3 regions of the Polycladomyces zharkentensis genome follow, and region 2 is predicted to be linked to each of the others. Evidence: riboswitches for the same ligand, from Rfam matches in the RefSeq annotation. Region 2 holds a riboswitch; each other region holds the start of a gene.
What was found. Region 2 has a riboswitch for thiamine pyrophosphate ahead of JQC72_RS00320 (ABC transporter substrate-binding protein). Riboswitches for the same ligand answer to the same signal wherever they lie in the genome.
Positions count from the first base shown of each region.

Region 1: another riboswitch for thiamine pyrophosphate. It lies ahead of thiC (phosphomethylpyrimidine synthase ThiC); the one in region 2 lies ahead of JQC72_RS00320 (ABC transporter substrate-binding protein).
Region 3: another riboswitch for thiamine pyrophosphate. It lies ahead of JQC72_RS03045 (thiamine phosphate synthase); the one in region 2 lies ahead of JQC72_RS00320 (ABC transporter substrate-binding protein).

Region 1 covers NZ_JAFHAP010000013.1:93,999-100,255, forward strand. The annotation lists gene JQC72_RS13770 (MDR family MFS transporter) at 1-577, opposite strand, end outside; gene JQC72_RS13775 (hypothetical protein) at 743-1,000, shown strand; TPP riboswitch at 1,052-1,162, shown strand; gene thiC (phosphomethylpyrimidine synthase ThiC) at 1,302-3,053, shown strand; gene JQC72_RS13785 (hypothetical protein) at 3,557-4,072, shown strand; gene JQC72_RS13790 (hypothetical protein) at 4,950-5,168, shown strand; gene JQC72_RS13795 (hypothetical protein) at 5,173-5,406, shown strand; gene JQC72_RS13800 (hypothetical protein) at 5,932-6,180, shown strand.
Region 2 covers NZ_JAFHAP010000001.1:66,810-73,066, reverse strand. The annotation lists gene JQC72_RS00330 (ABC transporter permease) at 1-562, opposite strand, end outside; gene JQC72_RS00325 (thiamine-binding protein) at 546-845, opposite strand; gene JQC72_RS00320 (ABC transporter substrate-binding protein) at 847-1,845, opposite strand; TPP riboswitch at 1,929-2,037, opposite strand; gene JQC72_RS00315 (zinc-binding dehydrogenase) at 2,346-3,356, opposite strand; gene JQC72_RS00310 (helix-turn-helix domain-containing protein) at 3,367-3,669, opposite strand; gene JQC72_RS00305 (MFS transporter) at 4,332-5,573, shown strand; gene JQC72_RS00300 (AAA family ATPase) at 5,708-6,226, opposite strand.
Region 3 covers NZ_JAFHAP010000004.1:243,041-249,297, forward strand. The annotation lists gene thiO (glycine oxidase ThiO) at 1-960, opposite strand, end outside; gene JQC72_RS03045 (thiamine phosphate synthase) at 942-1,607, opposite strand; TPP riboswitch at 1,688-1,792, opposite strand; gene JQC72_RS03050 (hypothetical protein) at 1,873-2,097, opposite strand; gene JQC72_RS03055 (hypothetical protein) at 2,115-2,321, opposite strand; gene JQC72_RS03060 (hypothetical protein) at 2,344-2,553, opposite strand; gene JQC72_RS03065 (spore germination protein) at 2,673-2,882, opposite strand; gene JQC72_RS03070 (DedA family protein) at 3,278-3,886, opposite strand; gene JQC72_RS03075 (hypothetical protein) at 3,974-4,462, opposite strand; gene JQC72_RS03080 (1-phosphofructokinase family hexose kinase) at 4,796-5,728, opposite strand; gene JQC72_RS03085 (class II fructose-bisphosphate aldolase) at 5,725-6,257, opposite strand, start outside.

The DNA of each region.
Region 1 (6,257 bases), on a different contig from region 2:
CGGTTCCCGTGATCAGAAACGCCGTCTTTCCGGCCAGAATTCCTGTCACTGCACCGATCAGCGGACCGATGACGGCCCCCACGTTGATCGCCAGATAACGGAAGCCAAATACCCGAATTCGCCGTTCCGGAGGAGTGATATCCGCCATCAATGCTTGTGAAGTCGGCTCAAAGAAGGAACGGCACACACCGTTCAGCAGGTTGAGCAACATGAAAAAAAACATTTGTTCGGCGACTGCAAACCCGATATACACCCCTGCCCACAGGAACATGGCCGCAACCATCACCGTGCGCCTGCCGAACTGATCCGATAGATTCCCGCCGACAAAGCCGCAAATCGTACCCGCCAAGGGTCCCAAACCCACCGTCAACCCGGCCAGTACCGGATCCATCTTCGTATGTTGCGCGAGATAAATCGTCAAAAAAGGCAGGCTCATAAACATAGCCGCCCGCGAAAATACCGTTCCTCCCACCAAGAGCCACACCAAGGGATGATATTGTCTCCATGCCCTCCCCCAACACCCCATATCCATCCCTCTTTCTTTCTCATTGAACTTGAACTTCCATCCGCACCACATTTCTCCGCTGCCAAAAATTATACCCGATGAGTTTGAATTCGGGAATCCCTGCTCGATTTCGTTTCAACCGTCTTTTCGATTTTGGGAAAATCATTTTTTCTGTGGCAGGCAATCCCATCATCTGCAAAGAATAGGATATAGGAGCTCATAGAGGGAGTGCTATGGATGTTCGCACCGCTTGTCTTGTGCGTCTATTTTTTGATCGGCTATACTTATTGGCGAAAGATGGAGGACGGAATCAGTAAGTGGATGGCTACCGGGGATGAGGAGACCGAATCCCTTGCCGCAGAGTATCAACAAATTGTCGACTTGGTAGGCGAGAACAAGGCGTATTTTCTCTTTTCGTTTGTCGTGACCGTCTTTTGGCTGCCGTTCGAAATCACCATGCTCTTCAGAAGATGGATACGATTGGAACAAGATTGACTTCCACATTGACCTGACAGGTTTCCTGTGTTAACTTCAAGATAGGCAACTGCATATCAACGGGAGCTTGGAGGAGCCAGGCTGAGAGGGCGGGGAACTCTACCGCCGACCGTTTAACCTGATCTGGGTAATGCCAGCGTAGGGAACTGCATTCGATCCTTTGTTTCGAGGGGAGAGGACTGTACGTTGGCGTATGGTCCTTTTTTCATACCTGTACGCGACGGAATCGGATGCACCTGAACCTGGGGACAGCTTGTGTTGATGTGTGGGTTGCAAAAACCAACATCACAGGAGGTTCATGATGTCGGAAACTTTTACGTTCCCCAACAGCAGAAAGGTGTACATCCAAGGTTCTCGCCCGGACATTCGCGTCCCCATGCGGGAAATCACACTTTCTCCCACGACGGGGCGGAACGGTGAAGAGATACCGAACGAACCGATTCGCGTCTATGACACGAGCGGTCCATACACTGACCCGAATGTGGAAACCGATATTCGCAAAGGGCTTCCTCCCTTGCGTCGTCCCTGGATTTTGGAGCGGGGCGACGTGGAGGAGTATGAAGGCCGGGAAGTGAAACCCGTGGACGACGGCTATCGCTCCAAAGACCCGCTGGAAAACGAGGATTTGAAACGATTGAAACGTCGTCCGCTCCGGGCAAAAAAAGGAAAAATCGTCACACAGCGGCATTATGCCAGGAAAGGCATCATCACCCCCGAGATGGAATTCATCGCGTTGCGGGAAAATGTGGACCCTGAGTTCGTCCGGCAGGAAGTGGCGGCAGGTCGGGCGATCATTCCCGCCAACATCAACCATCCCGAGTCCGAGCCGATGATCATCGGGAAAAATTTTCATGTGAAGGTGAATGCCAACATCGGGAATTCGGCCGTCACTTCTTCGATCGAAGAAGAAGTGGAAAAAATGCGGTGGGCCACCCATTGGGGCGCTGATACGCTGATGGATTTGTCCACCGGGAAAAACATCCATACCACCCGTGAATGGATCATCCGCAACTGCCCGGTCCCGGTCGGAACCGTGCCGATTTATCAAGCGCTGGAAAAGGTGAACGGCAAACCCGAAGATCTCACGTGGGAGGTCTATCGTGACACCCTGATCGAACAGGCGGAACAAGGGGTGGACTACTTCACCATTCACGCCGGGGTGCTGTTGCGTTATATCCCGCTGACCGCCAACCGCGTCACCGGGATCGTCTCCCGCGGAGGATCGATCATGGCGGCTTGGTGTCTCGCCCATCACGAAGAAAACTTCCTGTACACACATTTCCGTGAGATTTGCGAGATTCTGGCCGCGTACGACATCTCCGTCTCGCTCGGCGATGGTTTGCGCCCGGGATCGATCGCGGACGCCAACGATGAAGCGCAGTTCGCCGAACTGAAAACCCTGGGCGAACTCACCAAGATCGCTTGGGAATACGACGTGCAGGTGATGATCGAGGGCCCCGGCCATGTGCCGATGCACAAAATCAAGGAGAACGTCGACCTGCAGCAAAAAATCTGCCATGAGGCTCCGTTCTACACACTGGGGCCGCTGACCACCGATATCGCACCGGGATACGACCACATCACCTCGGCAATCGGCGCAGCGATGATCGGTTGGTTCGGCACGGCGATGTTGTGCTACGTCACGCCGAAAGAGCACTTGGGCCTGCCCAACAAAGACGACGTGAAAGAAGGCGTGATCGCCTACAAAATCGCCGCACACGCCGCCGATCTGGCCAAAGGGCATCCCGGCGCGCAGAAACGGGATGACGCCTTGTCCAAAGCGCGTTTCGAGTTCCGCTGGATGGACCAGTTCAACCTCTCGCTCGATCCGGAACGGGCCATGGCCTTCCACGACGAGACTCTCCCGGCGGAACCCGCCAAAACGGCGCACTTCTGCTCGATGTGCGGTCCCAAGTTCTGCAGTATGCGCATCACCCAAGACATCCGCGAATACGCGCGGGAAAAAGGGTTGGACTTGGAAACGGCTGCAGAAGAAGGTATGAAGGAAAAAGCGAAAGAGTTCCGCGAAACCGGTGCGGAAATCTATCGGTGATGAGACAGGGGCACCCCCACCACGAGTAGGTGGGGGTGTTCTGATTTATATAGTTTGATTTGCTTTACGAAGCTTCCGGTCCAACTCAATGTACAATTGAGACAATCCACATTTCCCACATCCTGCTGTGCATCATATGGTTGTTTCCCGAGGATTGAAATTGTCACCCGTTTTCTGATTCAAATACTCACGCTGCTATACAAAACCTTTCGTATCATGTTTATGGATTTGATATTTTATTACAATAGACTATAATTTTCAAATAAAAACAATAAAATATAGAAAGGGACACGACAAATGAAAAGGTATGCAGCCATTTTCCTTCTTATTATGCTCATTTTCATGGTCGGTTGCAGTAGTCAACAAAGTGCGAACACTTCGCATGAACCCGCCAAAAAGCAAGCCAACACACAACCGGCGGAACCGCAGGTAAAGCTTGGAACCAAAGTGAATACTTATGTTTATGATTATCCTTCTCCAGTACCAACGGTACACGTTTATATATGTGGCACCATCACCAATCAAAGCAAGGTCCCGATCGTTATCAGTTCAGTAATGTAAATTTACATTCTGAAAGCATTTACGGTGAAGAAATAGACAGCTATACGTATCCGAATACCGATCCGATGTCGACGGATCCGGGAGAGTCTGTATCAGACGTTTATCCGCTGGTGATTATGCCAGGGCAAAGTGCATACATTTCTCGAGATTCTGAGCTAGAGAACCTGAATAAAAAGGAGGAATTTAAAAAAACAACAATGGAAGTGGATGCTATACCAGTAAATCCGGCAGATGCCAAAGAACTTAGGTCCTTAGTCAGTGTTTCAAATGTAAAAACGGAATTCAAAACGAATTATGATGAAATAACTCAAGAAAATGTAAATATTTATATGTTTCTTTTCAAGCCACCAACAACACGAATCATCACATCGATAAAATTGATGGCGGAATCATTCTTTTTGATAAAAAGGGAAACGCAATCGGTGTTGCTCCTCTGGGCTCACAACTGTACTCAATGAATGCAAAAGAAACAAGGGGACTTGATTATCCATTGGATATATCGGACCAACCAGACGCTTGGGGTCTGTCTCGTTATATTCCAACGAAGCTGTTGAAACAGATTGACCATGTAAAGGTTATCACTGTAACAGAAGAGGAGGAAAATCTATCATCCAGCTATGATAACGGCGATGTAGATTAACCCAATAAAGCCGGTTGATCCCGATTTTGGGTGAGCCGTTTCCCTTCTCTCTCCTCTTTCGGCAAGCTCAAAGGTCCGAGGGAAAACGACCACTTTTTTTAGAGGGACAGATCAGATTTTCACATCGAGTGTGGAGCTCCAATCAGGAAATGGGAGCCCGCGGTCATCAACTTGTGGCAGTAGGACAACCTCCTACTGCTTTTTTTATCCCCTCCCACGAAGCCAAAGCCTCGGAAAATCACTCTTCGATTTGATTCTGTTACTGTTCGAACAAATTCGCCTTCCCTTTCCTGGAAGCCAATCGACCGTTTTGGAGCGAAGATACGGATATTTCTCCTCCAAAGCCGGTTGAGTTCGTGTTCTCCTACCGGTTTCCCACATCGGCTGTGTCCGGTATCCCATCAGAGAGCAATGTTTTCCAGGTGAGTCACGATTTAACCCCTTTCGAGCGTCAAACAAAAAAACACAAGAATGAAACTGTGTGCTATTTCCACTAAGCGAAGCGTACTTTGCCCGTAGTCTGTGCACCCTTTTTGGAGCGTCAGAGGAAGCGAGATGAAGCGAACCGAGAAAGCCGCGCCCACGATCCGGATCGACCAGTCCTCAAAAATCTACTTTTACCCTAGAGAAGAAACCTATACAAGTCTTTTATCGACCGAATAGAATAAGGCAAAAGATACAGGAGGTTAACTTCGATGTTTTTCTATGACGAGATTCCATTTCGATCACCACCAAAAAACGTAAACGAAAATAAAAATTTGACGCGTGTCAAAGTTCATGTGGATTTGAGTATCCTGGTGGAAATGTTAGAAAAGCAGGAATCTCTCATTCGTGCCTTACACGCTGAACTAAAAAGGTTACAGCGTCAAAAAGTACCATCTAATAAATCCAAAGCAAAAACAACTATGAGGTGATATCATGGAATTTTGGAATAATGATTGGAAAGACCATGATCGGAAAGATCATGATCGGAAAGATCATGATCGGAAAGATCATGATTGGAAAGATCCCCATCGGAAAGATCAGAAAAAAAGGAAGCACGATGACGATAATGACAACAAGAACAAAAATACCAACATTATCGACATTGACATTGATATTGATGTCAGAGAAAAACATGATCACAGAAAGAAAAAAGACGGCAAAGATTAATTAAAACTTCTTTCACCTCCTGTATCTATCAACCGCGATCAGCGGTTTTTTTATTATTGTCAATGATTAGGAAACTCTTTTCATCATGTTTACCCTTATGTACCTGATCCATAACGAAGTGAGCCACCTCCTCCGGAACTTGCCTATTTTGGAGATGTCCTAAAACCACGGAACCGATCGTAATGCCGATTCATCACGGATGAAAACATATACACCAATTAAAAAATCTACTTTTACCCTAGTTCAGAAACCCAAACACTATTTTATTCACTGAATAGAATAAGACAAAAGATACAGGAGGTTAACTTCGATGCTTTCTTAGGCGAGACTTTTTTCCGATCACCGCCTAAAAATGAAAAATAAACTTTGACACGTGTCAAAGTCCATGTGGGTTTGGGTATCTTGGTGGAAAGGTTGGAAAGGCAAGAGTCTCAAATTCGTTCCTTACACGCTGAACTAAAGGGTTACAGCGTCAGAAAGAACAATCTAATCTTTCGTAATCAAAAACAACTATGAGGTGATATCATGGAATTTTGGAATGTTGATTGGAAAGATCATGATCGGAAAGATCATGATTGGAAAGATCCCCATCGGAAAGATCAGAAAAAAAAGAAGCACGATGATGATAATGACAACAAGAATAAAAATACCAACATTATTGACATAGATATCGATATTGATCTCAGAAAAAAACATGATCACAGCAAGAAAAAAGACGACGGTAAAAAAGATGACGGTAAAAAAGACGACGGTAAAAAAGACAACAAGAAATGATGTATCTATCGACCGCGATTAGCGGTCTTTTTTATTGTTTGAAATGATTGGGAAATCCTTTTCATCCATGATTTCCA
Region 2 (6,257 bases):
TCACGCTGTAGGTGGCCGCAAGTTTGCATCCGGAAAAAAAGGAGGGAAGCGCTGACGGCCATTCCAGTTTAAAAAAACGTTGCAGGCGCGAAGCTCCCGCCATTTCCATATACATGATCAATGTTCGGTCCGTTTGCTGAAAACCGTCCAGGGTGGATACGGTGATCGGAAAGAAGCAGACCAGAGCCACGACAATCACTTTCGGTTCCATCCCAAAACCGAGCCATAGGATGAGCAAGGGGGCCAAGGCGATCAACGGGATGTTTTGCGACAAGACGAGCAGTGGGTAGATCATTTTTTTCAATAGAGCGGACAAGTGCAACACGACGGCAGATACCAAACCGATGGCCAGACCCGAGAGCAAGCCGCAGATGGCGATCCATGCGGTCGCGATCAAGTTTTCCGGTATGCGAGTCCACTCATGGGCAAGGGTCTTCAAAATCAATGAAGGGGCCGGCAACATCCAAGGATCAATGGACCACAGACGAACAGCCGCCTCCCACAGAAGCAGGAGGACGGCAAAAAACAGGATGGATGGTCCGTGGTTAAACCGTTTCATCATATTTTTGCGTCAACTCTTTCATGGTGATACCATCCACATGATGATAGATTTTCACGTGCGAAAGGATGCTGCGACAGCCCATTTTCACCATTTCTTCATTCATTTTGGCCACGATGGCCAGTAGCTCGGGCAGTTCGCCTTCCATGGTTGTTTCAAGCGGGCCGACCCGGTAAGGCACCCCGGCGTTTTGAATGATTTCTATGGCCCGGTCGACGTAGGGGATCACACTCTCCCCGCCCGGCGTATGCGGGAGGATTTGAATGCTCAAGAGTGTACTGGCCATCTCATTTTCCTCCTTGGGGCAAGAACTGATTGGTAAACGCTTTACTCGGGTCAAAGTTGCCTTCGAGCAGATGGTGCTCCTTCATCCAGTTGGCGTATCTGGCCCACACTTCTTGTTTTTGATGGCCCCAAACCGGCGCATCCGCTTGATAACGCGGACTCAGCCATTTTTGGCTTTCCTTTACCAGCTTCGGATCGAGGTCCGGAACCGCTTTGGAAAGAATGGAAGCAGCATCGTCCGGGTGGGCAATGGCATACTGATATCCTTTGCTCACGGCGCGCATAAACGCTTTGACTGTTTGCGGGTCCTGCTTGATCTCTTTTTCACTGGTGATCAACACCGGAGTATAGTAATCCAGATCTTTGGAGTAATCGGTCAGATAAATAACGTTCAGCTTCATGCCGCGAAGTTCGGCTTCAATTCCCGTCCAACCATAATAAATCCATGCAAAATCCACATTACGTTTGACGATCGAGAAGAAATCCGCATTTCCCGTGTTGATGATTTTTACCTTGTTGGGATCGGCATGATCCCCTTTCATCAGCGACGTGATCATTTGTTTTTCAACCGGAGAACCCCAACCGCCATAGGTTTTGCCCTCAAAATCCTTGGGGCGCTTGATGTTTTTGTCTGCGGGTGAAGCGAATCCCGAAGTGTTATGCTGGATGACCGCCGCAATCGAGATGATGGGAATGCCTTGGGTACGTGCTTGGGTGACATTTTCTTGGTAGCTGACGCCAAACTGGGCGCGTCCGGAAGCAACCATCTGTTCAGCGCCGCTCTGTCCCGGCTGAATCATATCCACATCCAGCCCTTCGCGTTGAAAGTAACCTTTTGCTTTCGCCACATAAAGGCCGGTATGATTGGTGTTGGGGGTCCAATCCAGGACGAGCGTCACTTTTTTCAACCCTTTGTCCGATGAACCGGCCCCCGGCGCACTGCAGGCGAAGGCCACGACCAGCAAGAGAGCCAAGCTCACGAGCCATCCGATCCGTTTCATTGATGGATTCCACCTTTCAAAAAGAAATCGATCCATAAAGTAAGCGCCTCCCTGATCCGGAGGCGCTGATATGCACAGAAAGAGAACGATATTCATCATTTCCCTACGCCGGAATTACCCGGATCAGGTTCTTAGGGTCAGTGTATCGGTACACTTTCTCAGCCGGCCATTATCCAGCTCCCCTTGAATATTCGATTGGTTCGGGCTTCATTATACGAAAGGACATCGTTTTTGTCCATAAGAGGGAGGGGATGGAAAGATTAGGAGCTCTCTTTTTCCGTAAAGTGGATCAAGTGAAAACAGCGTTTAAAAACGGCACATCTCTTACAAAGAAGAGGGCCAGAGACGCGCGTTCCGGGCTCTGCGGGGATTTCCATCGACCGTGATCAGGATTCAGAGCCGTTTTTGGTTGGAAATCAGGATCATTGCCGGAAAAAGATTGGATATAAAAGGCCCCCGAAAAGGGGGCGATCCAAACTCGAAATCAACCGTTGGAACGATTACTCGGGAATTTCCAGCAGGATTTTCCCGAACTGATCTCCCGCTTGCATCCGCTTCACTGCTTCGCTCACCTGCTCCAATGGGTACGAACGATCGATCACCGGCCGGATTTCGTGCTTTTTGAAGAAGGACAGCATTTGTTCGAACTCCTCGGCATTCCCCATGGTGCTGCCGAGGATATCCAGTTGCTTCAGGAAGATGAGCGGCATGACCAGGTTGGGGACCGGTCCGCGGGTCGCTCCGAAGGTGACGATGCGTCCGCCCGGCTTGGCAATCCGGATGAGCTGGGAAAAGGTGTCCCCGCCGACGCTGTCCACGCAAAGATCGGCCTGTCCCTCCATCCGCTCTTGCAGTTCCTTCACCCACTTCTCCGAGTTGACATTCACCCCGCCGGATGCTCCCAGCTGAAGTGCTCGTTCGATTTTTTCGTCGCTACGTGAGGAGACAAACACCCGAGCTCCGGCGGCTACAGCGATTTGGAGCAGAAAGGTGGCGACACCGCCGCCGATTCCCGGAATAAAAACCGTCTCGCCCGGCTGAAGCCGCCCGCGGGTGATGAGCGCCCGGTAAGCAGTAAGCGCTGCCAGCGGAAGAGCCGCGGCCTCTTCCCAAGTGAGGTATTCCGGTTTCGGATAGACGTTCTCCGCTGGAACTTTCACCAGCTGCGCATAGGTTCCGTCAGTGGGAACGCCCAAAATGTGAAAATCCGGTCCCTGAACCCGCGGGTTGTCCCCCCAGTTCAAGGTGGGATTGATCACCACTTCACTGCCGACGGCGACGTTGTCCACTCCTTCACCGACGGCGGCCACGATCCCCGCACCATCGGAACCGGGGATTGCCGGGAGTCGAATCCCGGGATACTGGTTGATGGTGATGAAATAATCCCTTCGGTTGAGGGCCGCGGCTTTCAGACGGACGACCACCTCTCCCCGACCGGGCGTCGGGTCCGGCACCACCTCGAATCGCAGTTGTTCCGGACCGCCAAATTCTCTGAGAACGATTGCTTTCATCTTTCCTCCCTCATTTCTGCATTCGATTTGGGGAACGTTCGTCCCACGTCCGTTCCCCACATTGGCTACCGAAAAACGCTTGAAGTGCTTTGTCCCATCGTTTGTCTGCGTCTTGAAGAACCTGAGAATGGATCTGTTTGAACTCCGGGATCTCCTGCTTGAGTTTGGGGAGTTCTGCTTCCTTGTGATCGTTCAACGTCATACCGCGTCTTTTGCAGGCGAACTTTCGTTGTTCCGCCATGAAATGGTAAACCTCGCGGCACATGCCCAGTGTCCATTTCATCTTCTTGATTTGCTCTTTCGTTGGTTTCAGCCTGAATTTCTAGTTTCCCATCACCATGATCAACTCTTTGTATGGTCTTATCTTGTATTATACAGGATTGCTACCGGTATGGATCAGAAGGGAGAACTGTCGAACTTGTGAGAGCGGAAACCCTTCCGGGTCCGACGATCGCTTTCATCCCAGGGCTGGGTTTTCCCGCTCGCTCTTGATAACACGTTAAAGCACACGATGATGTGATCAGTATGGAATCACTCGTTTGGGTACCGATTTTGCTGGCGATCTTTTGAGAAAGTGAGACGTTCAATTGTCGGATTTGTGATGATTTCGCTGTTGATTTCGAGTTATTTACTAAATATAATCAACATTATAAATTAAAAATACATAAAAAGGGGAAAAGTCATGAGAAAATGCTTGGGTTCTTAGTCTTTCGTCCTTCTTGTCGGTGTTGTCCACAAAATGAACACGATCAATTCCTACGGAGAATTTGTTACTCACAAACAACAAACGGCATCCCTCCAAGATCATCCGTACCGTCTCCCCAACCATCCGCAGCAATCGCCACCAACCTTTCCAACGGAGATTTCCAAACCACAGTGACTGACGTGTCGAGTTGATCCCACGATATCTTGCACCTATCATGTGATCGCAAAGAGGTGTGGTGTTGATTTGATCACCGGAAAGGAGCCTGAAACATGAACATCACGCTGCGGGATTTATTTCGACAGCCTCACTTTGTGAAGCTTTGGTTATCCCAGACGCTCCAATCTCTCGCGGTCGTCCTGCTCCAAGTGATCGTGATGGTAAAAGTGTACCAACACACGGACTCCGTATTTGGTTCGTCTTTGGTATTGGCTGTGATGGCTTTTGGGTCCTTTGTTGGCGGAGTCCTTGGATCGTATCACATTCATCGATATTCGTTGGTTCATCTGCTGCATGGGATCGGATGGGTTCAGGCGGGCTTCACAATCATTCTGGGGATTTTACTGTCTGACATTCGCCCCTTATTGGTATTGATCCCGCTGTTTTTCGTTGCGGCCATCGGTGCGTGGTATCAACCGGCTCGTTTCGCTTTACTCCCATTGGTCGTATCGAAAAAGGAATATATGAAAGCAGCTGGAACGCTCAATGTGATCCATCAGCTGTTTTTAATTGCGGGATGGGGATTGGGTGGGATTATTGCTGCGCTTCTTCCGTTTTACTCTGTTATTCTCATGATTTCCATATCTTTCTTTCTGTCGGGGGTATGCGTCCGCCTGATTCGACTGGATCATTCATACAAAGGGGAAAAATCCGGCAAGCCGGAACCTGCTTGGCAAATAATGATAAAAGTTGGGGTGATCCGAAATTTAACATTGATGGACATGATCGAAGCATTGGCGAATGTGATATGGAGCAGTGCCTTCATATTGGCTTTTACTTATGAGATTTTGAAAAAGGGAAGCGAATGGTGGGGATTTATCAACGCTGCCTATTGGATTGGGGGAATGGCGGGGAGTTTCATGGTCATGATGATGACCAGGCATTTGGAGAAACGGATGGGTTTGATGATTGGTTTCAGTGCACTATCCATGGCCCTGTTAACCTTTTTGTTTGCCATCAATACCAATGCGATTTTGGCTTTGGTCTTGTGTATTTTGATGGGGCCGATCTATCAAGCCAGAGAGATCTGCCAAGAGACGGTCCTCCAAGACGTCATCACTCCCAGGGAACGAGCAAATGTAATGGCGGCAAGGAATGCCATTTTGACTCCCTGGTGGGGAATGACTTATCTGATCATGGGGTGGGCAGCGGATCGAATGGATATTCAATCCATATATATTCTCGCCGCAGTTTTGTACGGGGTTACGTTTTTCATCGTTTTCCTTCATCCGCAACTAAAGGATTATCAATATGATGTCGAGGAAAAATCATCGGTTACAGACGTTGCCGAATAGATTACGACGCCTGTGTTGAAATGCGAATCGGTTTTTCTTGGGGTAGATCCGTTGACGATCCACACGGCTGAAGACGTGGGATTCCTGGGTCATTGGCGTCCGCAGTCCGTTTCCGCTTCGGACAACGTCCAGGTTCAGGGGTGTGTCGTTACCCCATCCTGCGGTTCTACAGCAACGCTGTGTACAGGATTCACATTCACAATTTTCGACCATCCTTCCTCGTAAGTGGGATATTCCATTTTCTTCGCCATTTGGTCAATCACATTTTCCGGGACGATTCTTTCACGTTCTCGATTTCGTCTTTTGCACTCGTCAACGGGCGTATGGATGACATGGATTTCTTTTTCATATTCACGAAACATATCGATCACTTGAAGTCTCCTATGCGCTTCAAGATGGGTGGAGTCAATGACAACATCATAACCGTGTTCCAAATATTCTTTTGCTCTTCCGTAAAGGGTATCAAACACTAACGCATTATTTCCCTGATACTGTACATCATTGAATAACTCCTTTCTGATCGCATCACTGGACAATACCACACAGTGATCGAATCGATTGGCATAAGTACTTTTCCCTGAGCCGGGAAGGCCCATCAGGACGATTAATTTAGGCATTTTATCCCTCCTGAAACAAGGATTTATCGTTATCATACCCACAATTGGAACGGTTTCATCACGGAAA
Region 3 (6,257 bases), on a different contig from region 2:
CAACCGGCCCATCAACGGCAACCCGTCCCCGGAACCCGGACGAACGCTCGACCAATACGACAATACATCAGCTTCAGCCAATGAAGGGACCAGTCGCGCCGCCTCATGCGCCAACCGGTGGATCGCTCCCAGCGAAACGCCCGGGGAGAAATCATGTTCCTTCTCCGTCGCGCCTACGACGATGCGGCCATCCGCTTTGGGCACCAGGTAACACCCGTGGGCAAACAGTGTCTTCCGATGCGACAGCCGGTCCGGACGCAAGGCGAGCGATTCCCCTTTCACCGGGAATACCGGCAAGTTGAGTCCCAATCTCCGGGCCAACACACCGCTCCACGCCCCGGCGGCCAATACCACGACACCTGCGCGGAAAGTCCCAAACACGGTTTCCACACCCGTCACTTGGTCACCGTCGGTGAGAAAGTCCGTCACTTCACATCCTTCCAAAAACCGGACTCCCAACGCCTGCGCGGCCCGCGCAAACGCCAACGTCAGCCTTGGAGCCGACACCTGGGCATCATCCGGCAAAAACAGCGCGCCTGTGATGTCAGCTCCCACTTCGGGTTCGTCCTCGCGAACCGAACGGGGCTCCCACCATTCCGCCCGGCCGCCCAATTCCCGTTGCCAATGTGCACGGTCGCGCAATTCTTCCGCTTCTGTCCGATTCCATGCCACCCGCAACAGACCCTCGGTGTTCAACTCAATGTCCAAACCGGTTCGTCCATACAATTCACGTGCCAATTCCGGGAACATCGCCCGGCTGCGCAGGCAAAGTTCGATCATGGGTCCCGGAAAAGCCATCTCCACCTGGGCACCCAGCATTCCTGCCGCCGCGGATGAAGCGTGGGCGCCCACGCGGTCCCGCTCCAAGACCACGACGTCAGCCCCTTTTTTTGCCAGGTAATAGGCGATTGAACACCCGATCACACCGCCGCCGATGATGATTACGTCCTGTGTTTGCACGATTGGCTCCTTCCTTTCGCATCGGGGATTTCCCCGTCGGTTTTCCGGAAATGCCGGGCGATTTCCCGCAATTTGCGGGCCTGACCATCCGGCCGGGGATGATCCATCACCGCCGAAATCACGGCAATACCGGCGCATCCCGTTTCCGCCACCTCGACCATATTTTCAACCGTAATCCCACCCACGGCGATTACCGGAATGCGCACTGCACGGACGATGCGGGCCAATTCAGCACAACCCCGCGGGGGAATGCCCGGCTTGGAGGCTGAGTTGTACACGTGGCCGAACAATATGTAATCCGCCCCCATCCGTTCGGATCGAAGTGCTTCTTCAAGCGAATGAACCGAACGGCCCACACTGAGGCCGCTTGCCAACGGTTTGACCTCCGACAGCGGCAATCCCTTTTCCGGGAGATGTACCCCCCGGCATCCCAGGGAAAGGGCAATATCCATCCGGTCGTTCACCACCAGCTGTTCGCGTGTGAGCCATCTCTCTTCCAACAAACGTTTCCCCCAGCTCCAAATCTCTCGGGCCGTCCGGTTTTTCAGCCGCAGATGAAAACGGTCGACATACGGTCCCGCCTGCCTCGCCACCCGACAAATTTGCTCCCAGGTATGCCGCTGGTCCGTGATCACATGGACTTCCATCGGAATGTCACTTCCTCCGACCATAAAAAAACCGGTATCCATGGGGATACCGGTTGAATGCACGTAAACCTTTCCTGAACACCAACCTTCCCCCACTTCCTTTCGCTGGCATTACCCAGGTCAAGTTCAAAGGGTTAAGGCTCCGCGCCTTTCTCAGCACCCATGGTGCACCCCTAGTGGTGGAACGAAACGTATCACATTTTTCTCCATTTTAACAATCCCGTTCACCCGGCGTCAACCGCCGATCGAGTGACGCTGCACGACATCAAACCACTTTCACCTGAATGACCGTCGTATCCGTGATATCCCGGTCATTGACGGGAGACACGACCCGATGGACGGAAGCGTCGCCGACATGAAAATTGCTCACGTTCGCTTTCAGGAAACTTCGGGAGTGGACAAGGAAGTTCAAACCATAGGAAACATTGACTTTCCCCACACTGGAAACCTGGTTGATGGACAGTGCCCCGATCACCATGGGTGACAACACGGCATTCCCTCCTTAGCTCAAACCCCTTTGACCTGAAAAATGGGGGTGTCCGCCACATCGGAATCCAATATCGGTCCGAATACGATGGACACCGGTAAATCACCCGCGTTGCTGTTGACCAAGTTGCTTTTCTGAAAGCTCTCCTGATTGACCAAAAAGTTGACCGGCGCCACATTCAGTTGACCGGTACTGGAGACGCTGTTGATTTTAAAGACGAATGGCATGCCCATTCCCCCTTATCGTTCCTTACTTGCGCTTCCCCCAGAAGCACTCCTTCAAATCCTCGTCTGCGATCTCCGCCCACTCTTCCAACCATCCGTTATCCCCATAACTAATATGGGTAAGGTTTTCCTTGATAAAGCTGAACGGCGCCCATTCCACCGTCAGAGGGGACGTATTCACGTGGGCATTGATCGATACGGTGTTCACCTTGATTCCACCAATCGAGATGGGCATCGAATTTCCTCCTTGTCTGACCCGGGGTGTGTCTCACCCCTGTCGCGTGTATCACTTCCCGAATCGATGCGCGGTCGGACCGGGTAAAGTGCCCTCTTGTGGTATGACCAGACATGCCCTCAGGCCTGTTGAATAAGAACAGGGTGATCGTTCACGTCCGGATCGACGATCGGGTTGGCCGTGCGGATCACCGCGTGGTCACCGGTCGTCGAGGTTCCCACGTTGTTCTTTTGCAAACTGAACGGATAATAAGTCAAATGCGTTCCCACCGTGATGGATGAGGTCGTCGTCACGGCATTCACCTTCAATACTCCTAGCTTGATAATCAATGGGAACTCCTCCTCATATCAGCCATCGCCTATATTACAGTATGATGGGCGTCCCATTTCGAAACATGGGCAGATCAAAATGGGCACCCGCCCACACCAAATAAAAAAGCCCACCCCCCGGGTTTTCCGGGAATGTGGACGCTTGCGAAGGTGATTTAGGAAAAAGTGGACACACATACCTTGACATCACGTAGATCCAAACCTGGCAGGCCAGACGTATGCCGGACGCCGTTTCATTATCCCTCACCGATATGCTTCCAACTCACCTGTCGCTTTGAGACGGCCTTCCTCTTCCTCCACCTCGAAAACAGGTTCCCTTCTCTTCTTCACAACCACTTTGGGCATGGGCTTTTCCAGCCTCCGATCCCATAACGCGGAATCCGGGACACGATGCCTCACTTCGTGTCGGAGTTCACCCGACTCTGCCAAACCGCCCAACCCATCCAGACCAGTACGAGGGGAACCACAATCCACAACAAATCCATGCCATAGCGATGCAACAGATGGAGCGCATTTTCCCAATTGGCCCCTACTTGATAACCCAAGCCGATAAACGTTAAGCACCAAAACAACCCACCCGTGTAGGCGTACAGACCGAACCTGGGCCACGGCAGGTTGGAGATCCCCGCCAAATAAGCCGTCACATGGCGCACACCGGGAATGAAGTAACCGAAAAACAACACCCAATTGCCGTATTTGCGAAATAAAAACTGCGTGATGCGCAACCGACGGCGTGTGATGAAAAACTTCGGTCCAAATTTTTTCAAAAACGGATATCCCAACCGCCAGCCCAAAAAATAGCTGACAGTAATCCCACACAGGGAACCGGTCAGCGCACTGGCAAACGCCAAATACAGATTGAGCCGGCCGATGGAAGAAAGGTATCCGACAAACGTCATCATGATTTCATCCGGCAACGGCAATCCGACGATGCCGAATACCAGAAACAGAAAAATACCGATATAGCCGTACTCCAATAACCATTCCATCAACGTTTGTTCCATGTTTCAACCCCGTTTGAGAACCGTTCGCGGCATTCGCGTCAAATAATAGGATATCATACTTTCTTTTGATTCCAAAGTAATGTGATGTTAACAGTCTGTAGTGAATTCATTGACCGCAGGCAGAAGTGAACGATATTCACCGAACGACACCGTTTCCCGAATATGGTCCGCCAAATCGTACTCCATCGTTTCTTCTTTGAAGCACTCGTCCGTGTCCAAACGATGATGCAACCTGTTGCAAGTTCCGTCAAGATGATAGAACGATTGAATTCGTACCCCCTCCGCCCTTTTCCATTCTATAACTGACTCCAGAAACAGAAAGTCATCGCCCATAGCATCCATGATGGTATAGAAGTCCATCCGCTCCGCTTGACGGCTTTTGTCCAAATAAATGAGGCCGTAGCTGAAGGAATTACACCTGATATCCACCACATACCGAGGTTGGCCGTCTTGTTTGACCACTACCACATAGGGTTCCAATTCTTCATCCCGCTCATTGGCTTCCGATTCCGTAAGTGGCTGTTCGGGCACCCCTTTTTCCAAATCCCAGTTCGCATAATACTCCCATGTCCACATGATATGAACCCTCCTCATCGATGATGAATCCATTTGCGTCATGCCTTTCTCCGCCAACAAGAAAGCTCATCGACATCGGCTGTCTCGGTTGGATCTCACCGGATCGGAGCGTGTCTGGTGAATACTGTCCAATTGCTTTCCTGACTTGCCCCGCCTTGTCCTGCAAGGATGCAGATCATGGCCGCTCCTACCCGGAGCGCAGGATGGGCAATGTACGCTTCTCTTTGAAGTAGTTGCCCGCGATTTCATTTCTGCATGTTCGGGTCTTCGCCGGACTCGGTCTTCACTCAACCGGGCATGCATGTGCCCGCTCACGAATTGACAAGTCACGCCCTAGTCTACCACTTTTTCCACGCGAACCTCTTTCAACAACACCGATACCTGCTGTTTCTCAATCCCCGCCGTCTCCCGCAGCGCATTGGCAGCGGCACACGCCGTCGCCAATGCCAGCGCCTCCTCCCTGCTTTTCCTTTGGTGAGTGGCAGACAGCCAACCGGCCAGAAACGCATCCCCGCTCCCTACGGGATTGACCGCTTGAACGGTGGGCGGCGTCACCCAATATGTTTCTCCACCGACCACCGCCGCCAATCCTTGGACACCGGCCGTGACAATCACCGTTTGCCCCGCGTCCCGCACCAACTGTCTGGCAGCCGCAATGGTCTCCGCACGGGACGAAACCACTTTCCCCAACAGGTGCCCCGCTTCATCCTGATTCACTTTGATGCCGTCCGGCCGGACCGCCCATCCGTTCTGCAACGCCTTCCCGCTCGTATCCAGCCAGACGGTCGCTCCCCGTGAACGGGCAATCCGGATCAATTCGCCGTAAGCATCCTCCGGGACCCCGGGCGGTAGACTCCCACAACAGGCAACCATGGATGACCGCTCCGCCCATGTTGCCACTTTGGCCGTCAATTGGTGCCATTCCACTTCGGATACCGTCGGTCCCGGTTCCAACACCTCCGTTTGCGTGCCGTGATCCGGGTCCAAAAAGGTCAGACAGGTTCGCGTCTCTTTCCCGATCCAAACAAAATCGGACGGGATCCCGTCCGATTCCAGCGCTTTCATCATCCATCGTCCGTTTTGTCCGCCGACAAAACCCGTAGCGCAAACGTTTGTGCCCAACGCATGCAACACCCGGGCGACATTTACCCCTTTACCGCCAGGCTGCCGAATCACCCGTCGACTGCGATGTATGGCATGGACGCGAAAATCGGGTACGATCCAGGTTTGGTCGATGGCAGCATTTAAGGTGACAGTCAGAATCATGTCGGTATCGCCCCCGTTGTCACCGTCGCTTCGGCACGTCCCGCCGAACCGGTGAGACGCAGTTTCTCTTCCACTACTTTTTGCACTGCACGCTTCCCGTTTTGCACGTATATCCGCGGATCGGATTCCGAGGGATGATCGTGCAGATACGAACGGAGTGCAGAAGCATAGGGCAGTTTCAATTCGGTGGAAATGTTGATTTTGGCGATGCCTTTTGCGATCGCCTGGCGAACGGATTCGTCCGGCAAGCCGGAGGCACCGTGCAGCACCAGCGGCACCGGCGTTTCACGAGCGATGGATGCCAGTCGATCCAAGTCCAGTCTGGGCTCACCCCGGTAAACCCCATGCGCGGTTCCTATGGCGACGGCCAGCGAGTCACATCCCGTTTCTTCCACGAAACGTGCCGCCTCGTAAGGATCAGTGTATGTATCTTCCGCTGTCGGGGAAGCATCCGCCGCATCCGGCACTCGACCCAGCTCTGCCTCAACCGGCACCCCCACCGCATGGGCTGCCTCTGTTACCTTTTTGA